3 regions of the Rhodococcus sp. PAMC28707 genome follow, and region 2 is predicted to be linked to each of the others. Evidence: riboswitches for the same ligand, from Rfam matches in the RefSeq annotation. Region 2 holds a riboswitch; each other region holds the start of a gene.

What was found. Region 2 has a riboswitch for cobalamin ahead of E5720_RS12225 (ABC transporter substrate-binding protein). Riboswitches for the same ligand answer to the same signal wherever they lie in the genome.
Region 1: another riboswitch for cobalamin. It lies ahead of cobN (cobaltochelatase subunit CobN); the one in region 2 lies ahead of E5720_RS12225 (ABC transporter substrate-binding protein).
Region 3: another riboswitch for cobalamin. It lies ahead of E5720_RS01985 (magnesium chelatase subunit D family protein); the one in region 2 lies ahead of E5720_RS12225 (ABC transporter substrate-binding protein).

What each region holds. Positions count from the first base shown of each region.
Region 1 is NZ_CP039253.1:24,737-28,013, reverse strand. Features, by position in the region: gene cobG (precorrin-3B synthase) at 1-1,146, opposite strand, end outside; cobalamin riboswitch at 1,186-1,312, shown strand; gene cobN (cobaltochelatase subunit CobN) at 1,359-3,277, shown strand, end outside.
Region 2 is NZ_CP039253.1:2,700,472-2,703,748, reverse strand. Features, by position in the region: gene E5720_RS12230 (iron ABC transporter permease) at 1-222, opposite strand, end outside; gene E5720_RS12225 (ABC transporter substrate-binding protein) at 222-1,217, opposite strand; cobalamin riboswitch at 1,316-1,465, opposite strand; gene E5720_RS12220 (GAF domain-containing protein) at 1,507-2,808, opposite strand; gene E5720_RS12215 (IclR family transcriptional regulator) at 2,854-3,277, opposite strand, start outside.
Region 3 is NZ_CP039253.1:431,437-434,713, reverse strand. Features, by position in the region: gene mqo (malate dehydrogenase (quinone)) at 1-628, shown strand, start outside; gene E5720_RS01990 (GNAT family N-acetyltransferase) at 642-1,145, shown strand; cobalamin riboswitch at 1,126-1,274, shown strand; gene E5720_RS01985 (magnesium chelatase subunit D family protein) at 1,338-3,272, shown strand.

The DNA.
Region 1 (3,277 bases), 2.1 Mb from region 2:
TGACACCCGGTATCCGGCGCCGGTGGCGACGACGTCCACGATCTCGCCTTTCGGCCTGCCGCATCGACGCTCGCATCCTGACCAATGTTCGCGTTGGTCAGCAAGATTCCGGCCGGCAGCCACGGCGTCACGTAGATCCCCCCGCACGTCTGCATTCGACTTCTCGCACCCAGGTGAGCCGGTACAGGCGCTGAGGTTCACCCAAGGTGAGTCGGCATCGAAGATCAGGCCCATCGGGGCCAGTACTCGAACCACCTGTTCGGCAGCGCCCTCGTCGAGATCGCACACGACGATCCCGCGCCACGGCGTGACGACGAGCGGCTTGTCGATTGCAGCGAGAAACTCGGCGAGACGTGCGTCGAGGACGCCGAGCGCAAGGACTCCGCCCAGCGCGACGAGTCCGTCGGCCTGCGACAGCCACCCGATCGGGGGTGTATCGGACGGTCGAGTGGCCAGTGGGCCCGTGATTGTCGGGTCGTATCCGGATGAATCGAGGCCCAGCGTTGCGAGAACTCTTGCGGGTCCGTCGGCGAGCTCGGCCAGTCGCCACTCCGTTCCCCGCAACGAGACGAATATTCGGGCGGTGTCCACCAGCACATCGACGACGCTGTCGCGTTCGACCCGGACACCCGTATCAGCGCCACCGAGGATCAAGGCGAACAACTCGGGCGAGAGCGCTTGGACACCGAAGTCCGGGTCCAGAGCGGTGACATCGCCTCGGCCGTCGTCGAGGGCGAACAGTGTCCGGCCGGGAAGATCCACCAGCTCGGCACGGGCGCACAGGCCTCGGTCGAGTGCGGTGATCAAGGTTCGGACATCGGTGACACCATTCACCCGACCAGTCAAGGGCGAGGCAAGTATGTTGCGCACACGCTCGTGTGACGGGGAGGGCAACATACCGGCATTCGCAAGCCGTCGAGCCAGCTCGGTGCTGTCCCGAACCCCGCGGAATTGAATGTTGCCGCGGGATGTCAGCTGCATAGACCCGTTGCCGAGATCGCCAGCAGCCTCTGCGAGAACCTGCATGTGGGAAGGGTCGACCATTCCGCCGGGCAGCCGCACCCTGGCCAGCGCGCCATCGGCTGCTTGGTGCAAGGTCAGTGCACCTGGGCAGCGGTCGGGGGTTGTTCTCGGGTCGCTCGACATCACCTGTCCAGGCTACAAGTGCATCCTGTCGGGGTTTCCCGATGTAACGAGCCGGAGGGTTTCTTCGGTAGCATCCCCTTCGAACGGCTTCGGCCGAGAGGAAGCCGGTGTAACTCCGGCGCGGTCGCGCCACTGTGAAAGCCAGACCCTCTCCCGTGAGCCCACACGCAAGACGAATGCGGGGCGCGAAAACCCCGAGGAGGGCAGTAACCGTGATCCTGCTTCTGTCCACATCGGACACCGACCTGCTCAGCGCGCGTGCCAGCGGCGCCGACTATCGGTGGGGAAATCCTTCGCGCCTGCTCGCCGACGATGTTGCCGGGCTGGCTGAGGGCATTGATTTGATCGTGCTCCGGATCTTGGGGTCGAAGCGGTCCTGGGAGGAGGGCGTCGATGCGGTACTCGCCTCCGGCGTGCCGGTGGTCGTTCTCGGTGGGGAGCAGGCGCCGGACGCCGAGTTGATGGAGTTGTCGACCGTCCCCGGCAACGTCGCAGCTCAAGCCCACAATTACCTGGCAGAAGGTGGCCCGGAGAATCTTGCCGAACTCTTCGGCTTCCTGTCCGACACCGTTCTGCTCACCGGTCACGGGTTTTCTGCGCCCGTCCACACACCTACGTGGGGAGTGTTGGAGTCTTCGGTGACACCCGCCGATGCCGGCGGACCGACCATCGCGATCCTCTACTACCGAGCGCAGCATTTGGCCGGAAACACGGCATACATCGAAGCTCTTGCCGCGGCCGTCGAGGCGAAGGGTGGGAAGGCGCTTCCGCTCTTCTGCGCGTCGTTGCGCGCCGCAGACCCGGAACTACTGGGCGCTTTGAAGTCGGCCGACGCGATGATCGTGACTGTGTTGGCCGCGGGCGGAACCAAGCCTGCAGGCGCGTCGGCAGGCGGCGATGACGAAGCATGGGACGTGACCGAACTAGCCGCGCTGGACGTTCCCATCCTGCAGGGGCTTTGCTTGACCAGCAGTCGGGCTACCTGGGATGCGAACGACGACGGCATGTCGCCGCTCGACGTTGCGACTCAAGTTGCAGTTCCCGAATTCGACGGCCGACTCATCACGGTTCCGTTTTCGTTCAAAGAGATCGACGGCGATGGCCTGACCACCTACGTCCCCGATCACGAACGTGCTGCGCGGGTAGCTGGAATCGCGGTGCGTCATGCACGACTTCGCTACATTCCTACGTCGGAGCGCAGGATTGCCCTGATGTTCTCGGCGTACCCGACCAAACATGCTCGCATCGGAAATGCCGTCGGCCTCGATACGCCGGCAAGCGCGATTTCGCTCATGACCGAGATGCGCACCGCGGGATACGATCTCGGACCAGAGGACGGACCCGACGCCGTTCCGGGCTTGGCCGCCCGCGATGGCGACGCACTCATCCACGCACTTATCGCGCGCGGTGGACAAGACCCGGATTGGCTCACCGACGCACAGCTCGAGGGCAATCCGATCCGCATCTCGGCCGCGCGGTACCGGTCTTGGTTCGCCGAGCTCCCGGAGGACCTGACGTCCGCCGTCGAGAAGCATTGGGGACCGGCTCCCGGTGATCTGTACGTCGATCGCTCGAGCGATCCCGAAGGCGAGATCGTCATCGCGGCAATGCAGTTCGGCAACGTCGTCATCATGGTTCAACCGCCCCGCGGATTCGGCGAGCGACCCGTCGCGATCTATCACGATCCCGATCTACCTCCCAGTCATCACTATCTCGCGGCGTATCGCTGGATCCAGGCGTCGATTCAGGACGGCGGCTTCGGTGCCGATGCGATGGTCCACCTCGGAAAGCATGGCAACCTCGAGTGGCTACCAGGTAAGACGCTCGGGATGTCCGCTTCGTGCGGCACCGATGCCGCACTCGGCGACCTGCCGCTGATCTACCCATTCCTCGTCAACGATCCGGGCGAGGGGACGCAGGCCAAGCGTCGTGCCCACGCCACTCTGGTCGATCACCTCATCCCGCCGATGGCCCGCGCCGAGAGTTACGGCGACATCTCCCGGCTCGAGCAGTTGCTCGACGAGCATGCCAACATTTCGGCTTTGGACCCGGCCAAACTGCCTGCTATCAGGCAGCAGATCTGGACGCTGATGACTGCGGCCCAGATGCATCAGGACCTCGGATTGGAGGA
Region 2 (3,277 bases):
CTCGGTCCACCAGGATTCGAACGTTCCCGGCATCACCTTGTGCATCACGATCGCCCAGACGTCACCGACGGGAATCCGTACCGACCCGAACGATGCTGCCGCTGCGATTGCAGCCAGAAGACCGACGATCAGCAGTGCAAGAATTACGCCGAGCGGAAAGCGTGAGCGTCGAGTCGACGTGGATTCGGAAGGCGCAGTGCGGGTTTCGACGGCGGTGGCCATCAGTCCTGGAACCGGTCCGGGTGCAGTGCGCGTGCGATGGTGTCCACGCTCGTCACCAGTCGCGGGCTCTCGAAGAAGTCGTCGAGCGGTACGACGATGAAGTTGTCGCGTTGGACGGCAGGCGTCGTCGCCATGATCGGTTGACTTTTCAGGAAGTCGATCTTGCCCTGCGCGGAGGTATCGCCGTAGTCGAGGACGACGATCGCCTGTGGTGCGCGTTCGCCGATGATCTCCCACGTCGTGTCCAGGTAGGGCCGCTCGCCTTCGGGGAAGATGTTTTCCGCCCCGGCGTAGTCAGCGATGACCTGCCCGACGCCGACGCCCCCGATGGTCGAGGGAACGTCTTCACCGGAGTCGTAGAAGAACGTCGGGGTCGGAGCCACGCCGGTCAATTTCTCGCTTACTGCATCAAGCCCCGACACGACGCCGTCGGTGACGTCTTTCGCTGCGTCCTCGGTTCCCAGGATTTCACCGAGTTGGGTGTAGTCCTTCTCGAGCATCCCGATGTCGGGGAATCCCGATCCGCAATACTCGGAGAACAGGAACGTCGCGACGCCGACGTCGGTGAACGATTCCCGGGAGCGGCCCTTCTTGTCGTTGAAGGCACTTCGCATGCCGCCCACGACGAGGTCCGGGTCGAGATCGAGGATCTGTTCTTTCGTCGGGTATTCGTCGGCGAGGCCGGTGATTCGTTCGAATGCAGCTGCCGTCTCCGCAGTCGGGGTGGCGTTCTGATAGCCCATCCCGACGATCCGATCCGCGGCACCCATCTCGATGAGCACCTCGGTGACGTGGTCGTTCATGGAAATGATGCGTTGCGGAGGGGCATCGAACTGCTGGGCGAGGCCGCAATTGGAAATGGTGACCGGCTCGTCGAACGCCGCCGCGGCCGAGGTGGCGTCTATCGAGTCGCCACGCGAACAGCCCGCGAAGAGCAACGCGGCTGCAGAACCGACCGCGACAATTCGGACGATGGAGGGAGTAGATGGTGACATATGAACCTCACTTGGAGCTCAGAGCCACGAAATTGAGAGTCGACGCGCAGCAAAATCAACCACGCGCAGGACTGCCGATTCGTAGACCACGACGAATAGGTGTCGCACACACAGCCGCTGGGTAATCGGACTTGCCATCTCCACGAGAGGAGACAGCCCACCGTTGCGGGTCAGCGCCGGATTTCGACCGGCTTCCCCCTACGACTGGCTTGCTAAGTGCTTCGTCCAGCAGTATGCACGAGAGGCTTCGGCAGCGGTCGAGCGCGCCTACCGAGGCCCACACATTCCGTCAGCTGATACGTCGTGACCGAACCGCGGGTGCCGAAGAATGCGGCAGCAATCTGCTGATGTCCTCCGGCAGCAAAATTTCGACGGTCGCCGACGCGTCGAACCGGTAGGGCTGGGTCATGACCACACCGGACAGCTGCTTGCGTAGACGCGACATTTCCGCCCTGACGGTGATCGCCCTTCCGCCGTCTCCGAAGAGATCCGCCGCCATCTGTGCCGCGGTCCGCCCCTCCCGATGGACTGCCAGCAGGTAGAGAATCTCTGCGTGACGCGGCGTCGGCTCGTGTGTCCATTCCCCGACCTCGCTACGGATCTGTACCCGCGTGTGCTGCGGATGGCGTAGATCGATACGGACCGTGGTGGCACCGGCGGTCTCGGAGATGGATGCCCTCTCCGCCACCCCGGTCGGCCGGACGAGCCATCCACCGGGCAAGGGCTCGACGTCACACACACCGAGCGTCGGCATCCAGAATCTCCCCGTGGCCAGATCCTCGGGCAACAGAACTCGAGTGCGCAACGCGACGGACGAGGTGGCCGCTACCCACCCGTTGGCGTCGACCGCCAATGCGGGGGAATGTAACCGAGCGAGCATGGGGGCCGCGACCGAGCGCAGCAGATCCAAATTCTGCCGATGATGCTCGCGCAGTTGGGATTCAGCAAGACGGGCAATGGCATCCACAAGCGCGAGCGTGGTCGGATGCACGCTACTCGCAGGCCCACTGACATCGACCGCGCCGATCACCTGACCGGTCCGCGGGTCCTTGATCGGCGCACCCGCACACGTCCATGGATGATGGCTTCGCACATAGTGTTCGGCGGAAAAAATCTGTACTGCTCGGCGCGAAACCAACGCAGTTCCGATCGCATTGGTACCCACCGAGTCCTCGGCCCAGCTGGCACCCTCGACGAACCCGAGTCCGTCGGCGCGATCGAGCACTGCCGTAGATCCACTGCGCCACAACACCCGCCCGTGACGGTCGGCCACAACGAGAATGTTGTTTCCGTCCTGAACGACCGATTCCAGCCCTCGAGCCAGATCGTCGAGTACGTCGATCAGACCCGAATCACGACGGCTCAGCTCGAGATCGGAGATGTCTACAAGTGAGGGTGAGATGGATTTTTGTTCGGGATCGATACCGAGAGTCTGCAACCGCCGCCACGAATCACCGATCACCTCGCGCGGCCGGGCGGGACCCTTGCCGCCTGCCATCGTCGCGTCGTAGACGGCCGTCAGTATCCGCGCGTAGCGGCGTGGATCCTCACCTGCCGCCAGCGCAGGCTCGGGACCTGTCGACTGAGTCATTGCCGACAATTGTGCGCCAGCTCACATAGAAGTGCAGAGGTGGGGTCAGTTCGCTCGCGTCGAGGGCGCCTTGCGGGCACTGCGGGGCGCTCCGCGTTTGGGGAACAGAGTGCGCGAAACCTCACGAGCGGCGTCCACGACCAAAGGTGCCACTCGCTCGAGTTGTGCGTTCCGCGTCTCTCCACACAGCGCGATACCACCGGCCGGGCCTTCGTAACCACGAATCGCAGACCCCACGCATGAGATCCCACGGACCGCCTCTTCGAGACCGAACGCCAGCCCCTGGCGCTGACGAATGCGGTTCAACTCCAGATGGAGGACCGCCCGCTCGGTGATGGTCTTGTCGGTGAAGCGAGGAAGGGTCGCGCCGAACAAGGTGTCTACATGCTCGGGATCCAGCCACGCCAACATCGCCTTCCCACCGGCCGTCGCGTGCGACGCGGCCCGGCCACCGACGCGGGACGGCAGC
Region 3 (3,277 bases), 2.3 Mb from region 2:
TGCGCCTCCTATGTCGGTGCCACACCTCGATACTCGTGTCATCGGGGGCAAGCCCGGTTTGCTCTTCGGTCCGTACGCCGGATGGTCGCCGAAGTTCCTCAAGGAAGGAAAGCTGACCGATCTACCTTCGTCGGTCAAGCCGGGGAACTTGATGTCGATGCTCGGAGTGGGCGTCACCGAGCTCGGACTGGTGAAGTACCTTCTGAGCGAACTGTCTCAGTCGCAGGCCGATCGCGTGGATACGCTGCGCGAATTCGCACCCAAGGTCCTCGACAAGGACTGGGAGATCGTCACCGCAGGCCAGCGGGTTCAGGTCATTCGAAAGAAGGGCCGCGGCGGAGTTCTCGAATTCGGCACCGCTGTGATCAACGCTGCAGACGGAACGATCGCGGGCCTGCTCGGTGCGTCGCCGGGTGCTTCCACTGCGGTTCCGGCGATGCTCGATGTGTTGCAGCGTTGCTTCGGCGACCGCTACGAGGCGTGGCAGCCCAAGCTCAAGGAAATGGTGCCCTCGCTCGGGGTCAAATTGGCCGAGGATCGTTCGCTGTTCCGCGAAATATTCGACTGGACCTCGCGTGCGCTCGAGCTGGACGAGTCTTCCCAACTCGCACAGCACACCGGCGTGTGATAGCAACAGGCCTATGACTACGCAAGCTGCTGCCCTCAAGCGCTCCTGGGCTTTGGACCTGTCCAACAAGACCATGTACGACCTGTTGAAGCTGCGTGTCGAGGTTTTCGTCGTAGAGCAGGCGTGCGCCTACCCCGAACTCGACGGTCGAGATCTGCTCACCGAAACGAGGCATTTCTGGCTCGAACGCGACGGCGAAGTGGTGTGCACACTGCGTCTGCTCGAGGAGCACGACAACGGAGAGAAGGCCTTCCGCATCGGGCGGCTGTGCACGCAGCGGTCGGCGCGAGGGCAGGGGCACACCACGCGTATTCTGCGTGCTGCCCTTGCCGAGGTCGGATCCTCTCCGTGTCGTATGAATGCACAGAGCTACTTGGTGGACATGTACTCGAAGCACGGGTTTCTGCCCGATGGTGAGGAAGTTCTCGAAGACGGGATTCCGCACACGCCCATGCGTCGGGGCGGCGGAACTCCTTGGGGCGAGGCGTCGGGCGGCAATAACGTCGAACGACGGTAGGGTTCGATCAACGGAGCTGATGCGGGGAAGTCCTGTGTGATTCAGGCGCGGTCCCGCCACTGTGTACGAGTAGGCCGATTGTCGGCAGCCTCGTAAGTCAGATCACCGCACAGCATCCATTTACTTTGTCCACTTCTTCGGTGGGCATCGAAAGTCCTCGGCGCGGAAACCGAGGAATGAAGGGGATCGAAAGTGCAGCAGGCCGTTGGATCTTCAGAACCCGGTTATCCGTTCAGCGCGATAGTCGGCCAAGACCAGCTTCGATTGTCATTGATCCTGTGTGCGGTGCACCCGGGAATCGGTGGTGTCCTCGTCCGCGGTGAGAAGGGGACGGCGAAGTCCACTGTCGTGCGTGCCCTCGCGACACTCCTTCCGGACATCGAGGACGATGGCGTGACACGGCCGGCCCGACTGGTAGAGCTTCCGGTCGGCGCGACCGAGGACCGCGTGGTCGGTTCGCTCGATCTGGAGAAGGTGCTTCGAGACGGCGAACGTGCATTCCAGCCGGGACTGTTGGCCGCCGCTCATCGGGGTGTGCTGTACGTCGACGAGGTGAATCTTCTGCATGATCACCTCGTCGATGTTCTGCTCGACGCGGCTGCGATGGGGCGCGTCCATATCGAACGCGACGGGGTTTCACATTCCCATCCCGCGCAATTCGTCCTCGTGGGAACCATGAATCCAGAAGAGGGCGAACTCCGACCACAGTTGTTGGATCGCTTCGGGCTCGCCGTGGAGGTCACTGCCTCACGTGACGTCGACATCCGAATGGACGTCGTACGACGTCGGCTGAACTACGAGCGCGACCCCAGTGCGTTTGCTGCTCACTACGCCGATGAGGACGCGGACATCGCCGCACACATCGTCGCGGCTCGACTCGTACTCGATCAGGTGGAACTCGACGACACCGAACTTCGTCGAATTGCGGCGCTGTGTGCATCGTTCGACGTCGACGGGATGCGAGCGGACCTCGTAGTGGCAAGAACCGCATCGGCACACGCGGCATGGCGAGGTTCGCCGAAGGTCGAGGAGTCGGACGTGCGGGTCGCTGCGGAATTGGCATTGCCGCATCGCCGCAGGCGTGACCCGTTCGACGAACCGGGGATCGACGAGAGTGCACTCGACGACGCCATGCGCGACGCGGCAGAACAGGCAGACTCCGCGAAGCCAGAATCCGGCCAGGAACCCGACGAGCCGACCGATCCCGAACCGACCGATCCCGAACCCACGGATTCAGGACCGGACCCGGATGACGACGGTGGCGGTGCACCGACACCCGACCAGGCTGATCCACCGTCCGGCAACGGATCTCGTGACCGAGATGCAGCAACGCCCGGATCGCAGTTTCGCGCGCGGTTGATGGAAGTTCCTGGCGTCGGCGAGGGAGCGCCCGGGCGTCGATCCCGGTCGCGTGCTGCGCAGGGGCGCGTCGTGCGCCCGACCACCGAGCGTGGCAAGGGACTTCACCTCATCGGAACATTGTTCGCGGCAGCCGAGGATCAAGTCGCGCGCGGACGAACTTCCGGGAAATTCAGACTCGAGCCCGCGGACCTACGCGGGGCGATTCGTGAAGGTCGCGAAGGCAACCTCATCGTCTTCGTTGTCGACGCATCCGGATCGATGGCTGCACGCGATCGGTTGTCCGCCGTGACGGGAGCAGTGCTGTCGCTACTGCGCGATGCATACCAACGGCGAGACAAGGTCGCGGTCATCACTGTTCGAGGGCGCGAGGCCGAGTTGGTTCTTCCGCCGACGTCGAGCGTCGACGTCGCTGTCACCCGCTTGCGCAGAATGAAGACCGGTGGGAAGTCCCCACTGGCACAAGGCTTCCTGCGAGCCCGCGAGGTCGTCCTTCGAGAGAAGGTCAGAGATCCGCTGCGCCGTGCGCTCGTCGTCGCGATGACGGACGGGCGAGCGACGGGCGGTGTCGATCCAGTCGGGCGCGCACGTATCGCTGCGTCGCGTCTGGCAGCCGACGGCACTGCTTCGGTCGTCGTGGACTGCGAATCGGGCATGGTCCGTCTCGGACTGGCCGCCGATTTCGCCGGGCATCTACAGGGTGGCTACGTGCGGCTTGCCGACCTTTCCGCCGAGCACGTTGCCGCCGTCGTTCGCGCAGCGGCCTGAGAGGA